3 regions of the Bittarella massiliensis (ex Durand et al. 2017) genome follow, and region 1 is predicted to be linked to each of the others. Evidence: predicted binding sites of a transcription regulator. Region 1 holds the regulator's gene; each other region holds the start of a gene.
What was found. Region 1 encodes Rex, which represses fermentation and respiration genes when NADH is low (regulators of the CRP and FNR family bind a similar motif). Its sites were predicted from a motif close to ATTGTTAANNNNTTAACAAT; they were not measured.
Positions count from the first base shown of each region.

Region 2: the regulator Rex is predicted to act here: its motif matches at 1,439-1,458, upstream of GT748_RS11960 (phosphoglycerate kinase).
Region 3: the regulator Rex is predicted to act here: its motif matches at 2,177-2,196, upstream of adhE (bifunctional acetaldehyde-CoA/alcohol dehydrogenase).

Region 1 is NZ_WWVY01000005.1:107,441-112,388, forward strand. It holds gene GT748_RS07580 (aconitate hydratase) at 1-1,441, shown strand, start outside; gene GT748_RS07585 (isocitrate/isopropylmalate family dehydrogenase) at 1,438-2,601, shown strand; gene GT748_RS07590 (redox-sensing transcriptional repressor Rex) at 2,616-3,272, shown strand; gene deoD (purine-nucleoside phosphorylase) at 3,347-4,057, opposite strand; gene pap (polyphosphate:AMP phosphotransferase) at 4,328-4,948, shown strand, end outside.
Region 2 is NZ_WWVY01000011.1:17,836-22,783, reverse strand. It holds gene tpiA (triose-phosphate isomerase) at 1-76, opposite strand, end outside; gene GT748_RS11960 (phosphoglycerate kinase) at 217-1,407, opposite strand; gene GT748_RS11955 (DegV family protein) at 1,585-2,454, opposite strand; gene GT748_RS11950 (tRNA (cytidine(34)-2'-O)-methyltransferase) at 2,499-3,005, opposite strand; gene GT748_RS11945 (ECF transporter S component) at 3,033-3,596, opposite strand; gene GT748_RS11940 (pyridoxamine kinase) at 3,652-4,518, opposite strand; gene GT748_RS11935 (hypothetical protein) at 4,698-4,877, shown strand.
Region 3 is NZ_WWVY01000014.1:33,379-38,326, forward strand. It holds gene GT748_RS12980 (ATP-dependent DNA helicase) at 1-465, shown strand, start outside; tRNA gene GT748_RS12985 (tRNA-Val) at 582-657, shown strand; tRNA gene GT748_RS12990 (tRNA-Asp) at 663-739, shown strand; tRNA gene GT748_RS12995 (tRNA-Phe) at 745-820, shown strand; tRNA gene GT748_RS13000 (tRNA-Gly) at 827-902, shown strand; tRNA gene GT748_RS13005 (tRNA-Cys) at 979-1,052, shown strand; gene GT748_RS13010 (N-acetylmuramoyl-L-alanine amidase) at 1,174-1,905, shown strand; gene adhE (bifunctional acetaldehyde-CoA/alcohol dehydrogenase) at 2,281-4,893, shown strand; gene GT748_RS13020 (phosphotransferase family protein) at 4,945-4,948, shown strand, end outside.

The DNA of each region.
Region 1 (4,948 bases):
CGCCAAGGACATCATCCTCGCCGTTTTGCGGGAACTGTCGGTCAAGGGCGGCGTCGGCGCGGTGATCGAGTACGCCGGCGAGGGGGTCGCCACCCTCAGCGTGCCCGAGCGGGCCACCATCACCAACATGGGCGCCGAGCTGGGGGCCACCACCTCCATCTTCCCCTCCGACGAGATCACCCGCCAGTTTTTGGCCGCCCAGGGCCGCGAGGGGGATTTCACCCCCCTCGCCCCCGACGCCGACGCCCGCTACGACCGGGTGCTCACCGTCGACCTGGGGGCGCTGGAGCCCCTGGCCGCCTGCCCCCACAGCCCCGACAACGTCAAGCCGGTCGGGGAGCTGGGCGGCATCCCGGTGGACCAGGTCTGCATCGGCTCCTGCACCAACTCCTCCCTCTACGACATGCTCAAGGTGGCCCGCATCCTCAAGGGGAAGACGGTGCACCCCAATGTCAGCCTCACCATCTCCCCGGGGTCCAAGCAGGTCTTTACCATGCTGGCGGAAAACGGCGCCCTGGCCGATATGATCGCCGCCGGCGCCCGGGTGCTGGAATGCGCCTGCGGCCCCTGCATCGGGATGGGCCAGTCCCCCAAGTCGGGCGGGGTCTCCCTGCGCACCTTCAACCGCAACTTTGAGGGGCGCAGCGGCACCGCCGACGCCCAGGTCTACCTGGTCAGCCCCGAGACGGCCGCCTGGTCGGCCCTGCAGGGAGTCATCAGCGACCCCACCGAAATCGGCGCCCTGGGGGGGATCGAGATGCCCGCCCGCTTTTTGGTCAACGACAACCTGTTGGTCGCCCCCGCCGCCCCCGAAGAGGCCGGCGCGGTGGAGGTGGTGCGCGGCCCCAACATCAAGCCCTACCCCAAGACCGAACCCCTCTGCGACCACCTGAAAAAAGAGGTGGTGCTGAAGGTGGGGGACAACATCACCACCGACCACATCATGCCCGCCGGGGCCAAGGTCCTCCCCTACCGCTCCAACGTCCCCAAAATCAGCGAGTTCTGCTTCACCGCCTGCGACCCCGAATTCCCCGCCCGCTGCAAGGAAAAACAGGGCGGCATCATCGTCGGCGGCCAGAACTACGGTCAGGGCTCCTCCCGCGAGCACGCCGCCCTCGCCCCCCTCTACCTGGGTGTCAAGGCGGTCATCGCCCAGAGCTTTGCCCGCATCCACAAGGCAAACCTGGTCAACGCCGGCATCCTCCCCCTGGAGTTTGCCGACGCGGCGGACTACGAGGCCCTCTCCCTCGGCGACGAGCTGGAGATCGTCGGGCTGATCGACGCCCTGAAAGAGGGCGGCCGGCTCACCGTCAAAAACAACACCCGCGGCACCCAGTTTGCGGTGCGGGCGGAGCTGTCCGAACGGCAGGTGGAGATGCTCCTCTGCGGCGGGCTGCTGGACTACACCAAAAAAATGAGCGAAAGGCAGGCAATGAGATGATGGAAGAAAAAATGGTCTCCGCAACCGAACAGTTTGCCAAGGTCTTACAGGGCCAGTTGGAGCGCATCCAGCGGATGAAGGAGCAGGGCGACTTTGTCGATTACAGCGGCCTCGACCAGATCGTGATCGGCGTCTGCGGCGGCGACGGCATCGGCCCCCGCATCACCCACGAGGCTCAGCGGGTCATCTCCTACCTGCTGCAAGACCAGGTGAAGGCCGGCCGGGTGGTCTTTAAAGAGATCGACGGGCTGACCATCGAGAACCGGGTGGCCCAGAACAAGGCCATCCCCGACGACGTGCTGGCCGAACTCAAGGCCTGCCACGTCATCCTCAAGGGGCCCACCACCACCCCCCGCAAGGGCGACCCCTGGCCCAACATCGAAAGCGCCAACGTGGCCATGCGCAAAGAGCTCGACCTCTTTGCCAACGTCCGTCCGGTGAAGGTGCCCGCACAGGGCATCGACTGGACCTTCTTCCGCGAGAACACCGAGGGCGCCTACACCTTGGGCTCGCTGGGGGTCAATGTGGACGAGGACCTGGCGGTGGACTTCACCGTCACCACCACCCAGGGGACCGAGCGCATCGCCCGGCTGGCCTACGACTACGCCCGCAAAAACGGCAAGGGCCGGGTCTCCATCGTCACCAAGGCAAACGTCATCAAGACCACCGACGGCAAGTTTTTGGAAATCTGCCAGAAGGTGGCCCAGGAATACCCTGAGATCGCCACCGACGACTGGTACATCGACATCATGACCGCCAAGCTGGTGGACGAAAAGCGCCGCCGCGACTTCCGGGTCTTCGTCCTCCCCAACCTCTACGGCGACATCATCACCGACGAGGCGGCCGAGTTCCAGGGCGGCGTCGGCACCGCCGGCAGCGCCAACCTGGGCAAGCGCTACGCCATGTTCGAGGCCATTCACGGCTCCGCCCCCCGGATGGTGAAGGAGGGGCGGGACATCTACGCCGACCCCTGTTCCATGCTGCGGGCCGCCGTCCTGCTGCTCTCCCACATCGGCTACCAGGCCGAGGCGGACAAGTTGGAGCGGGCGCTGGACATCTGCATGTTTGAAGAGAAGAAGATGCACTGCACCGGCCGCGATACCGGCTGCACCTGCGAAGAATTCGGCAACTATGTGATGGACACCATCCAGTCGCTGTAAAACGGGGTGTTTTTGTGAAAAAGAACGGCGTTTCCCTGTCTGTCATCCGGCGGCTCCCCCGCTACTATCGCTTCCTGGGGGACCTGCTGCAAAACGGGGTGGGGCGCATCTCCTCCAAGGAGCTGTCCCAGAAGATGAACCTCACCGCCTCGCAGATCCGCCAGGACCTCAACTGTTTTGGGGGCTTCGGCCAGCAGGGCTACGGCTACAACATCGAACAGCTCCACCGGGAAATCGGGCGGATCATCGGCGTGGACACCATGCACGACACCATCCTCATCGGCGCGGGCAACCTGGGCAGCGCCATCGCCGCCCACATGAACTTTGAGAAGCGGGGCTTTCGCCTGGTGGGGATCTTCGACTCCGACCCCCAGAAATCGGGCGAGATCATCGCCGGCCTGCCGGTGCGCTCCACCGGCGAGCTGGAGACCTTCTGCCGGGAAAACCACCCCACCATCGCCATCCTCTGTATCCCCAAGACGGCGGCCCCCAAGGTGGCCCCCCAACTGGTGGATCTGGGCATCACCGGGTTTTGGAACTTCAGCCACTACGACCTGCGGGTCGACCACAGCGATGTGGTGGTGGAAAACGTCCATCTGGGGGACAGCCTGCTGACCCTCTGCTACCAGGTGACCCACAACAGGCCGGAGGAGGACGAGGGGGAAAAGTAAGCCCCTTCCCTCCCCTGCCAGCAGGGCGCAAAAAAACAGGTGCGAACGGATTCGCACCTGTTTTTTCTTTGCCGTCAGTCGATGGCGGTGTCCAGCGCCAGCAAGATCATGTCCTTGAGGTTTTTCTCCTTGTCCTCTGCCGAGACGCCCTTGGCCCCCGGCTTGAAGGAGGTCTCGACGATGGACATGACGGTGAGGGCCTTGGCCCCGTAGCGGGCGGCCACGGTGTAAAGGCCCGCCCCCTCCATCTCCGAGGCGATGACCCCGTAGTCGGCCCAGACCTTCTTGTACTCCTCCTTGTTGTCGATGTAGAGGTGGTCGTTGCAGATGGTGTTGCCCACATAGACCGGCAGTCCCCTCTCCCTGGCGATGTGGTAGCACTTGTCCAGCAGCTCAAAGTCGGCGCAGGGGGCGTAGTGGCCGGGGAAGATGTGGTCGTTGATGGCGGAGGTGGTGCTGGTCGCCTGGGAGAGGACCAGATCCAGGGCCTTCAGTTTTTCGGAATAGGCGCCGGCGGTCCCCAGGCGGATCATCTTTTTGCAGCCGTAATCCCGGGCCAGCTCGGTCGCGTAGATGAGGATGGAGGGGATCCCCATGCCGGTCCCCATGACCGACACCCGCTGCCCCTTGTAGGTGCCGGTGTAGCCGTACATCCCCCGGATCTCGTTGAAGCAGACGGCATCCTCCAAATAGGTCTCGGCAATGTGCTTGGCCCGCATCGGGTCCCCGGGGAGGAGGATGTTGGGGGCGATCTCCCCCGCCTTTGCGGCAATGTGCATGCTCATGTCAACAGACAACCCCTTTCGGCTGCGCCTCACGGCGCTTTTTTCCATGATACCGTTCTTTTCTGCCGGTGGCAATCTGCCTTGCCGCGATTTGGCGTTCCCGTGCATTTTCACTGGAAAATTTGTGTATATTCCCCCCTCCCTCTGCAGGGGCGGCAGAAAAGGGGCCCCCTCTCCTTGCCCCTTGTATCCAAGAGGCAAAAGTGCTAAAATATAGTAAATATACAAAAAAATATTATTCGCTTTTTCAAACAACCAGGAGGTGCCGTCATGCTGGAAAAGGTCAACCTAAAAAAGATCATGATGAAGGAGGAGTACAAGGCCATTGCGGGACAGCTCAAGCCCCGCCTCTCCGCCCTGCAACAGCAGATGAAGGAGGCCAAGGTGCCGGTCATCATCCTCTTTGAGGGGTGGAGCGCCGCCGGCAAGGGCAGCAAGATTTCCGACGTCATCCTCAACCTGGACCCCCGCGGCTTCAAGGTCTACTCCACCGTCGACCCAGACGAGACCGAGGCCCGCCACCCCTTCCTCTGGCGGTTCTGGCAGAAACTCCCCATCGCCGGAGAGTTCTCCATCTTCGACCGCAGCTGGTACCAGGAGGTGTCCACCGCCCGGCTGGAAAATGCCCTCCCCAAAAAAGAGCTGGCCCGCCGCATCGAGGAGATCAACCACTTCGAGCGCACCCTCACCGACAACGGCTACCTGATCATCAAGTTTTTCCTGCACATCAGCCAGAAGGAGCAGAAAAAGCGGCTCTCCGCCCTGGAGGAGAGCAAGGCGACCCGCTGGCGTGTCACCAAGACCGATTGGAAGAGAAACCGCCGCTACGACGACCTCTACCAGATCTACGACGAGATGTTGGAGCAGACCGACACCCCCTACGCCCCCTGG
Region 2 (4,948 bases), on a different contig from region 1:
GGGCCTTGGCCTCGGCGCGGTTTTTGTTCATCTTCCAGTTCCCGGCAATGACCGGGGTGCGCAGGTTCTTATTCATACAGCAAATTCCTTTCTGGCGGTTTTCCTCTGAGAAAATGGCACGAAGGAAATCCCTCGTGCCATCTCTTCGCACAGCACAAGCCGGCCGGTTGGGCCGCGGTGCTCCCCCGCCGCAAGAGCGGCGGGATATTTGTCGATTTATTTGTCGTTGAGGCAGGTGATGCCCGGCAGCTCTTTGCCCTCCAGGAACTCGAGGGAGGCGCCGCCGCCGGTGGAGATGTGGCTCATCTTGTCGGCAAAGCCCAACTTGGTGACAGCCGCCACCGAGTCGCCGCCGCCGATGATGGAGATGGCGCCGCTGTCGGCCACGGCCTTGGCGATCTCCAGGGTGCCGTCGGCAAACTGGGCGAACTCAAACACGCCCATGGGCCCGTTCCAGATCACGGTGCCGGCGTCTTTCACGGCGTCGCAGAAGAGGGCGATGCTCTTGGGGCCGATGTCCATGCCCATCCAGCCGTCGGGGATGTTGTCGGAATCCACTAGCTTCTTGCCGCAGTCCTCGGCGAAGTGGTCGCCCACCTGGTTGTCGATGGGCAACAGGAACTTGACGCCCTTGGCCTCGGCTTTGGCCATCATCTCTTTGGCCAGCTCGACCTTGTCGTCCTCGCAGAGGGAGTCGCCGATGGTGAAGCCCTTGGCCTTGAAGAAGGTGTAGGCCATGCCGCCGCCCACGATCAGGGTGTCGACCTTTTCGAGGAGGTTGTTGATGACGCCGATCTTGTCGGAGACCTTGGCACCGCCCAGGATGGCGACCAGCGGGCGCTTGGGGCTCTCCAGAGCGCCGCCCATGAAGTTGATCTCCTTCTGGATCAGGTAGCCGCAGACGGCGGGCAGGTACTCGGCCACACCGGCGGTGGAGGCGTGGGCCCGGTGGGCCGCGCCGAAGGCGTCGTTGACGTAGACGTCGGCCAGAGAGGCCAGCTCTTTGGCGAAGGCGGGGTCGTTCTTCTTCTCCTCTTTGTGGTAGCGCACGTTTTCAAGCAGCATCACGTCGCCGTCTTTCAGCTCGGAAGCCAGCTTCTTGGCGTCGTCGCCGATGACGTCTTTGGCCATCTTGACCTCTTTGCCCAGCAGCTCGCTGAGGCGGGCGGCCACCGGGGCCAGGGAGAACTCGGGCTCCCAGCCCTCTTTGGGACGGCCCAGATGGGAGCAGAGGATCACCTTGGCGCCCTGGTCCACCAGGTATTTGATGGTGGGGAGAGCGGCGACGATCCGCTTGTCATTGGTGATGACGCCGTCTTTCAGGGGAACGTTGAAGTCGCAGCGGGCGAGAACCTTCTTGCCGGCTACATCGATGTCTTCGATGGTCTTTTTGTTCAGAGAGGTCATGTGTTTGCCACCCTTTCGTCTTTTCTTTTTTATTGTGAATAAAAAAACAAACTGAGGTACAGGGCCACCCGCCGGGACAGGCTGGTCCTTTTCTATTTTACACGATATCAGTGGGCTTTTCAAGGCGGTTTTCCCCTCGAAAGAGGGGCTTTTTTCGGGAATCCCGGAGGGCCGGGCTCACCGCTTTTTGGCGCCCTTGACCAGCACCCCCACCACCTTGGGCCCCGCGTTGATGGCGATGCTGGCCCCGGCCTTGTAGCGGCCGGAGCAGCCGTAGCGGAATTTCTTCTCCAACTGCTCGGTCAGTTCGTCCCCGGGGGCGTCCAACTCCCCGCTGATGACCACAAAGGGGCTGCGCTCGGCCATCCGCTTCTCGGCCCAGCGGCAGAGGCCGGGGATGACGTTGGCGTCCCCCCGCACCTTCTCCACGATGTTCATCTCCCCCTGGGAGATCTGGAGGATGGGCCGCAGCCCCAGCAGCTCGCCCACAAAGGCGGCCGCACAGCTGATGCGCCCCGACTTTTTGGCAAATTGGAGGGTGTAGACCGAAAAGTAGACCTCGGCGGTGTCAAACCAGTCCAGCAGGTAGTCCCGCACCGCGGCGTAGCCTACCCCTTTTTGCACCATCCGCGCCGCCTCGGTCACCGGGAAGCCGTAGCCCAGGGAGTAGGTCTTGGAGTCGATGACCTTGATTTTTATCTGCGGGGCGTCGGGCTCCTCTTTGAACATGGCCTTGGCCTGCAGGGCCGCCTGGTACATGTTCGAACCCTTGGAGTTGATGGTCACGTGGATCACGTGGGTGTACCCCTCCTGGGCGGCCCGCTCGTACTCCTCCAAAAACTGGTGGGCAGGGATGTGGCTGGTGGTGGGGATCTTGACGCAGCGGTTGAGCACGTCGTAGAACTCCTCCTTGGTGAAGTCCACCCCCTCCAAATACCCCATCCCGTCCACCTCGAGGGGGATGGGGAGGATGCGGATGCCCAGCTCCTCGGCAGTCTCCTGGGGGATGTCGCAAGCGGTGTCGGTGAGGATCAGCAGTTTTTCCATTTGGCACAACCTTTCGCAATCGGTTCTTGTGGTGGGGAGAGGGCCTAGCGGGCGTCCTCCCAGTTGTAGCGGGTCAGCTTTCCCTGCGAGTGCAGGGTGGGGTAGCCCCACTGGCGCAGGACTTCGTACACCCCGATGGCCACCGTGTTTGACAGGTTCAGGCTCCGCGCTGCCGCCAGCATCGGCAGCCGGACACAGGCGTCGGGGTGGGCGAAGAGCAGCTCTTCGGGCAGCCCGGCGTCCTCCCGGCCAAAGACCAGGTAGCAGCCGTCCGGGTAGGCAACGTCGCTGTGGACGGTCTGCCCCTTGGTGGTGAAGTAGTAAAAGGGGCCCTCGTTTTGGGCGGTGAAGTCCGCCCAGCCGTCGTAGTGGCGGATGTCCAGCAGATGCCAGTAGTCCAGCCCCGCCCGCTTGAGTTTTTTGTCGTCGATTTGAAAGCCCAGCGGCCCCACCAGGTGGAGCCGGGCGTTGGTCGCCGCGCAGGTGCGGGCGATGTTTCCGGTGTTTTGTGGGATCTGTGGTTCCACCAGCACGATGTTCAGCTCGGCCATGGCCGGCCCTCCTCTCCTCTCGGCAAATCAGTCGCCTGTCTTCCCCAGCCGCTCAAAGATGCCGGCCTTTTTGAGGATGGGTTCCAGCAGCGAGTAGAGCAGCAGCGAGACCACCACCGCGATGATCGCGTTGACCCCCGAGGTGAGGGCCTTGGTCCCCGCGGCCACCAGCACCGAGTCGAGCATCTTGCCCTGGAGCAGGGTCCCCATGAGGATGTTTTTGACGGTGTAGAGGACCACGTACAGCCCGGCGCCGACAACGGCCCCGGCGGCGCGGCTGCCCTTGCCGCCCCGCTTGGCGATGGCGCCGCAGGTGGCGCCCATGGCGAATTTCATCAAAAAGGTGATGGGCGATTCGGCGATGTAGGCCGGGTCGAACAGGTCGTAGACCGCCGAACCCAGGCCGGCCGAGAGGCCGCCCTTCAGGGGGCCGAGGATCATCCCCGACAGCAGGCACATCACGTTGCCCAGGTGGATCATGGTCTTGCCCAGCGGGGTGGGGATGTCGATGTGCAAAAAGGTGGCCACAAAGCACATGGCCCCCATCAGCCCCACCAGGGTCACGGTGTAGATCGAACTCTTGCGCTTCATTCTTACTCCTTCTTTTCGTGCAGAGATAGGGTCGGCCGCCCTGCGGCCGGGAATGCTAAAAGGGCTCGGCCCGAGAGGGGCCCAGCGGCTCCAGCAGCTTGGGGAGGGCGGCTTCCACCAGCACCCCGTGCCGGGGGTCGGTGCCCGCTGCGGCGGTGAGGGAGATGGCCTCCTCCACGAACTGGGTGGCCCGCTGGGCGGCCTCGGCCAGACTCTGCCCCGCCAGCAGCCCGCCGGTGAGCACGGCGGTGAAGATGTCGCCGGTGCCCGGGTAGGAGCCGGAGGCATACCGCCCGCGGATGCGGAAAAAAGTCTCCCCGTCAAAGAGCAGGTTGTAGCGGCCGCCGTCCATCTCGGCGCTGGTGATCACCGCTCGGCCCGCCCCCTGGGCGCAGAGGGTGCGCAGCCATTTCTTGGCGCTGAGGGGGGTGAAGCGAACCGGCCGGGTGAAGTCCATCCCCAGCAGCATGGCTGCCTCGGTGGCGTTGGGGGTGATCACGTCCCCCGCCCGGGCCAAACTCTTCATCTTGGCCCGCAGCGGCGGGGTGCAGGTGCGGTAGGGCTTTTGGTGGTCCCCCATCACCGGGTCCACCACCTTGAGCGCCTTGGGATAGGCCTCAAAAAAGGCCTTGCAGCACTCGATCTGGCGACTGTCCCCCAGAAAGCCCGAGTAGATGCAGTCAAAGTCCAGCCCCAGGGACTGGTAGTGGCGCAGGGCCGGCAGCAGGGAGTCGGTCAGGTCGGTGATGACCGGATCCCCCAGCCCCCCTGTATGGGTCGAGAGGATGGCGGTCGGCACCGGGCAGACCTGCACCCCCATCACCGAGAGCACCGGGGTGATGGCGGTCAGAGAACAGCGCCCAAACCCCGACAAATCGTGAATGGCCAGCACCCGCTTGGGCGGGGAAACCAGGTGTTCCATAGGGCGCCTCCTTCCTTTTATTCCAAAATTTTCCTGCCCCTGACGGGCGGCGAGACTCTTTCATACACAGCCAGTATATCACAAAAGGGGTGGGCAATACTAGTTGTATCTCGACCTCGGCCGGCTCTGCCGGCGCGGGGCCGCAGGTACAAATGAAGGAACGTGGGGAGGCATTTTCTATGAAACACAGCGGACACACCGCCCGCAACGTGGCCATCGGCATGGCGCTGGGCGCCGTGGCGGCCACCGTTGGCACCGAGCTGATGCACACCAACAAGCGGCAGCTGAAAAAAACAGCCAACCGCGCCATGAAGACCATGGGCAACGTGGTGGGGGAAATCTCCACCATGATGCGGTAGTTACACTGCCGAGGGACGGGCGAGAGAGGGCCGGGTGACATGTCACCCGGCCCTCTTTTTTGGCAAAATGG
Region 3 (4,948 bases), on a different contig from region 1:
GGGGAGATGGACGAGGGGGAGCGGGAGGCCTTTTTGGCCCGCTTTGACGCCCCCGCCCAGGGCGGCAGCCTGTTGGGCTTTTGTGTGCTGGGGGGGATCTACGCCGAGGGGATCGACCTGCAAGGGGAGCGGCTCATCGGCAGCATCGTGGTGGGGGTCGGCCTGCCCCAACTAAACCCCGAGACCGACGTCATCCGCGACTACTACGAGGGCCAAAATCGCATGGGGTTTGCCTTTGCCTATCAGTTCCCCGGCATGAACAAGGTGCTGCAGGCAGCGGGTCGGGTGATTCGCAGCGAGGGGGACAGGGGGGTGGTCCTCCTGATAGACGAGCGATTTTCGGCCCCCCGTTACCGCCAGCTCTTCCCCGAACACTGGCGCCATGCCCGGACGGTCCGCTCCCCAGAGGCCATCGCTCGGTCGCTGACGGCCTTTTGGGAGGGGGAGGAGGAGCGCGCGCTCTAGCGGGGAAAAGCTCCCCCGAAAAAGAGAAAAAATGCGAAAGTTTCTATTGACAGAAGTGGGTGGATATAGTAAAATAAATCTCGTCGCTGAAGGGATGAGTTACAGCGGTTGTGAGGGGGAGCATAGCTCAGCTGGGAGAGCATCTGCCTTACAAGCAGGGGGTCACAGGTTCGAGCCCTGTTGTTCCCACCATATATGGCCCGGTAGTTCAGTTGGTTAGAACGCTAGCCTGTCACGCTAGAGGTCGAGGGTTCGAGCCCCTTCCGGGTCGCCAGTTTGGCCTCTGTAGCTCAGTCGGTAGAGCAGGGGACTGAAAATCCCCGTGTCGGTGGTTCGATTCCGCCCGGAGGCACCAAATTATGCGGGTTTAGCTCATCTGGTAGAGCGCCACCTTGCCAAGGTGGAGGTAGCGAGTTCGAGCCTCGTAACCCGCTCCACAAAAAGGCGCTAAGAAATTAGCGCCTTCCGTTTTACAAAGCCGGTTATGCAGATATTTTGTATAACCGTGAATACGGCGCCATAGCCAAGCGGTAAGGCAGAGGTCTGCAAAACCTTTATCCCCAGTTCAATTCTGGGTGGCGCCTCCATATAAAAGAAAGCCCTGAACTTTTTGGTTCAGGGCTTTCTTTTATGCTGCCAGGGAGGGGGCCGAAGGGACGAGACATAACCCCTGCCAAAACAGCATACCTTTACCGAGAGGTGAAAAATATGCTGTTTGTCGCAAAAAGGTGCAAGCCCCCCTATCTCCTGCTGGGAATCTCGGTCCTGTTGGCCCTGGTCATCACCCTCTGCAACTTCACGACCTTTGCCATTGCCAGCGACGCCGACCTCAAAAAGAGCCCGGTCATCATCCTGGACGCGGGCCACGGCGGATTTGATTCCGGTGCGACGTCGGGTTCGGTGGTGGAGAAGGACATCAACCTGCAAATTGCCCTCAAGCTGCGGGACACCCTGGCCTTTCAGGGGTACACCGTCATCATGACCCGAGAGCAGGACGCCTCCACCGAGAGCGAGGGAAAAAATCTCTCACAGCGCAAGAAGTCAGACATGCGAAATCGCCTCAAATTGATTAATGACCACCCCAACGCCATCTTTCTCTCCATCCATCAAAACTCCTACCAGAGCGCCAACAAGGGTTCCCAGGTATTTTACAACAAGAAAAACGCCGAGGGGGAGCTGTTGGCCAAGTGTATCCAGCAGACCATCCGCGCCAACTTGCAGCCCGAGAGCCACCGGGAGCACAAGCCCTCCGGCAAGGAGTACTTTCTGCTGGAAAACAGCACCACACCGGGGGTCCTCATCGAGTGCGGCTTCATCTCCAATTCGGAGGAGCTGGCAAAACTCAAAGACAACAGCTACCAGCAGCAGTTGGCCCTCTGCATCTACCAGGGGCTCTGTACCTACCTGGAGCAGTCCTCCCAGTGGCAGGAGTCCCGTTAAAAGACAGAAAACCGTGCCCTCGCACCCAATGAGGAGCGAGGGCATTTTTCGTGTGACAGAGGAAAAGGGCAGGGGAGAAGCTCAAACAAAAATAAGCATTATAATTTCTGCCTGAAAAGGCTTTTCTTATGCAAATCGACAGGGTATAATAGGAATAAAGTGAGATGGCAAATCAACAATTTTCTGTCGGAAAAGGGGGAAGGCCATCAATTTGATGATAAAATCTGCTCAAACAGAAAAAGAATTGTTGGGGAAATAGAAAGTGAAGGACATCGTTAAAAAATTATCAATTACCACTTGAAAAAAGCTCGCCATGCTATATACTTGGATATAGTAAGCAGAGCCACCCAACAACCGCATTGGAGGAAAATCAGTATGGCGAAGAAAAACGAAACCGCACCTGTCCTCATTGACAGCGTCGAGGCGCTGATCGCAAAAATGAAGGCAATGAGAGAGGCGCAGAAGGAATTTGCGACCTTTACTCAGGAACAAGTCGACAAGATTTTCTATGAAGCAGCTATGGCGGCCAACAAGCAGCGCATCCCGCTGGCCAAAATGGCGGTCGAAGAGACCGGCATGGGCGTTGTGGAAGACAAGGTCATCAAAAACCACTACGCCGCCGAATACATCTACAACGCCTATAAGGACACCAAGACCTGCGGTGTTGTCGAGGAAGACCCCGCCTTTGGCATTCAGAAGGTGGCCGAGCCCATCGGCCTGGTGGCTGCGGTCATCCCCACCACCAACCCCACCTCGACTGCCATCTTCAAGACCCTGATTTCCCTGAAGACCCGCAATGCCATCATCATCAGCCCCCACCCTCGCGCCAAGAACTGCACCATCGCCGCCGCCAAGGTGGTTTTGGAGGCAGCGGTCAAGGCCGGCGCCCCCGAGGGCATCATCGGCTGGATCGACGTCCCCTCGCTGGAGTTGACCAATGAGGTCATGCGCAGCGCCGACATCATCCTCGCCACCGGCGGCCCCGGCATGGTGAAGGCGGCTTACTCTTCCGGCAAACCCGCCCTGGGCGTGGGCGCCGGCAACACCCCCGTCATCATCGACGACACCGCCGATGTGCGGATGGCCGTCAATTCCATCATCCACTCCAAGACCTTTGACAACGGCATGATCTGCGCCTCCGAGCAGTCGGTCACCGTGCTGGACAAAGTCTACCAGCAGGCCAAGGACGAATTTGCCTACCGCGGCTGCTACTTCCTGAAGAAAGACGAGATCGAGAAGGTCCGCAAGACCATCCTCATCAACGGCTCTCTCAACGCCAAGATCGTCGGTCAGTCCGCCTACACCATCGCCAAGCTGGCCGGGGTCAACGTGCCCGAGAGCACCAAGATCCTCATCGGCGAGGTCGAGTCGGTGGACATCTCCGAGGAGTTTGCCCATGAGAAACTCTCCCCGGTGCTGGCCATGTACCGCGCCAAGAGCTTTGACGAGGCCCTGCAGAAGGCCGCTCAGCTGGTCGCCGACGGCGGCTACGGCCACACCGCCTCCCTCTACGTGCACCCCGCCCAGAAGGAGAAGATCGCCAAGCACGCGGCTGCCATGAAGACCTGCCGCGTCCTCATCAACACCCCCTCCTCCCACGGCGGCATCGGCGACCTCTACAACTTCAAGCTGGCTCCCTCCCTGACCCTGGGCTGCGGCTCCTGGGGCGGCAACTCGGTTTCTGAAAACGTGGGCGTGAAACACCTGCTGAACATCAAAACCGTGGCCGAGAGGAGAGAGAATATGCTCTGGTTCAGAACCCCTGAAAAGGTCTACTTTAAGAAGGGCTGCATGCCGGTCGCTCTGGACGAGCTGGGCAAGGTCATGAACAAGAAGAAGGCCTTCATCGTCACCGATACCTTCCTGTACAAAAACGGCTATGTCCACCCCATTGAGGCCAAACTCGACGAAATGGGCATTCAGCACACCTGCTTCTTCGACGTGGCTCCCGACCCGACCCTGGGCTGCGCCAAGGCCGGCGCCAAGGCCATGGCCGACTTTGAGCCCGACACCATCATCGCCCTGGGCGGTGGTTCCGCCATGGACGCCGCCAAGATCATGTGGGTGATGTACGAGCACCCCGACGTGAACTTTGAGGATATGGCCATGGACTTCATGGACATCCGCAAGCGCGTTTACACCTTCCCGAAGATGGGGGAGAAGGCCTACTTTGTCGCCATCCCGACCTCTTCCGGCACCGGTTCCGAGGTGACCCCCTTCGCCATCATCACCGACGAGAACAGCGGCGTGAAATACCCCCTGGCCGACTACGAGCTGCTGCCGAACATGGCCATCGTCGACGTGGACAACATGATGACCCAGCCCAAGGGCCTGACCAGCGCCTCCGGCATCGACGTCATGACCCACGCCCTGGAAGCCTATGTCTCCATCATGGCCTCCGACTACACCGACGGCCTGGCCCTCAAAGCCATCAAGAGCGTCTTTGAGTACCTGCCCTCCGCCTACGAGAACGGCGCCAACGACCCCAAGGCCAGAGAGATGATGGCCAACGCCTCCTGCCTGGCCGGTATGGCCTTCGCCAACGCCTTCCTGGGCCTCAACCACTCCATGGCGCACAAACTGGGCGCCTTCCACCACCTGCCCCACGGCGTGGCCAACGCAGTCATCCTCACCGAGGTCATGCGCTTCAACGCCGTTGAAGTCCCCACCAAGATGGGCACCTTCTCCCAGTACGAGTACCCCCATGCCCTGGCCCGCTATGCCGAAATCGGCCGTTTTGTCGGCCTGAGCGGCAAAAATGACCAGGAGGTCTTCGACAAGCTCTGCGCCAAGCTGGAAGAGCTCAAAGAGACCATCGGCATCAAGAAGACCATCAAGGACTACGGGGTCGACGAGAAGTACTTCCTGGATACCCTGGACGACATGGTGGAGCAGGCCTTTGACGACCAGTGCACCGGCGCCAACCCCCGCTATCCGCTCATGAAGGAGATCAAAGAGATCTACCTGAAGTGCTACTACGGCAAGTAAGCAAACGCGCCGTCTATTCGCCAATCCCCACCTGGAAGGAGTAAGTGAATCATGA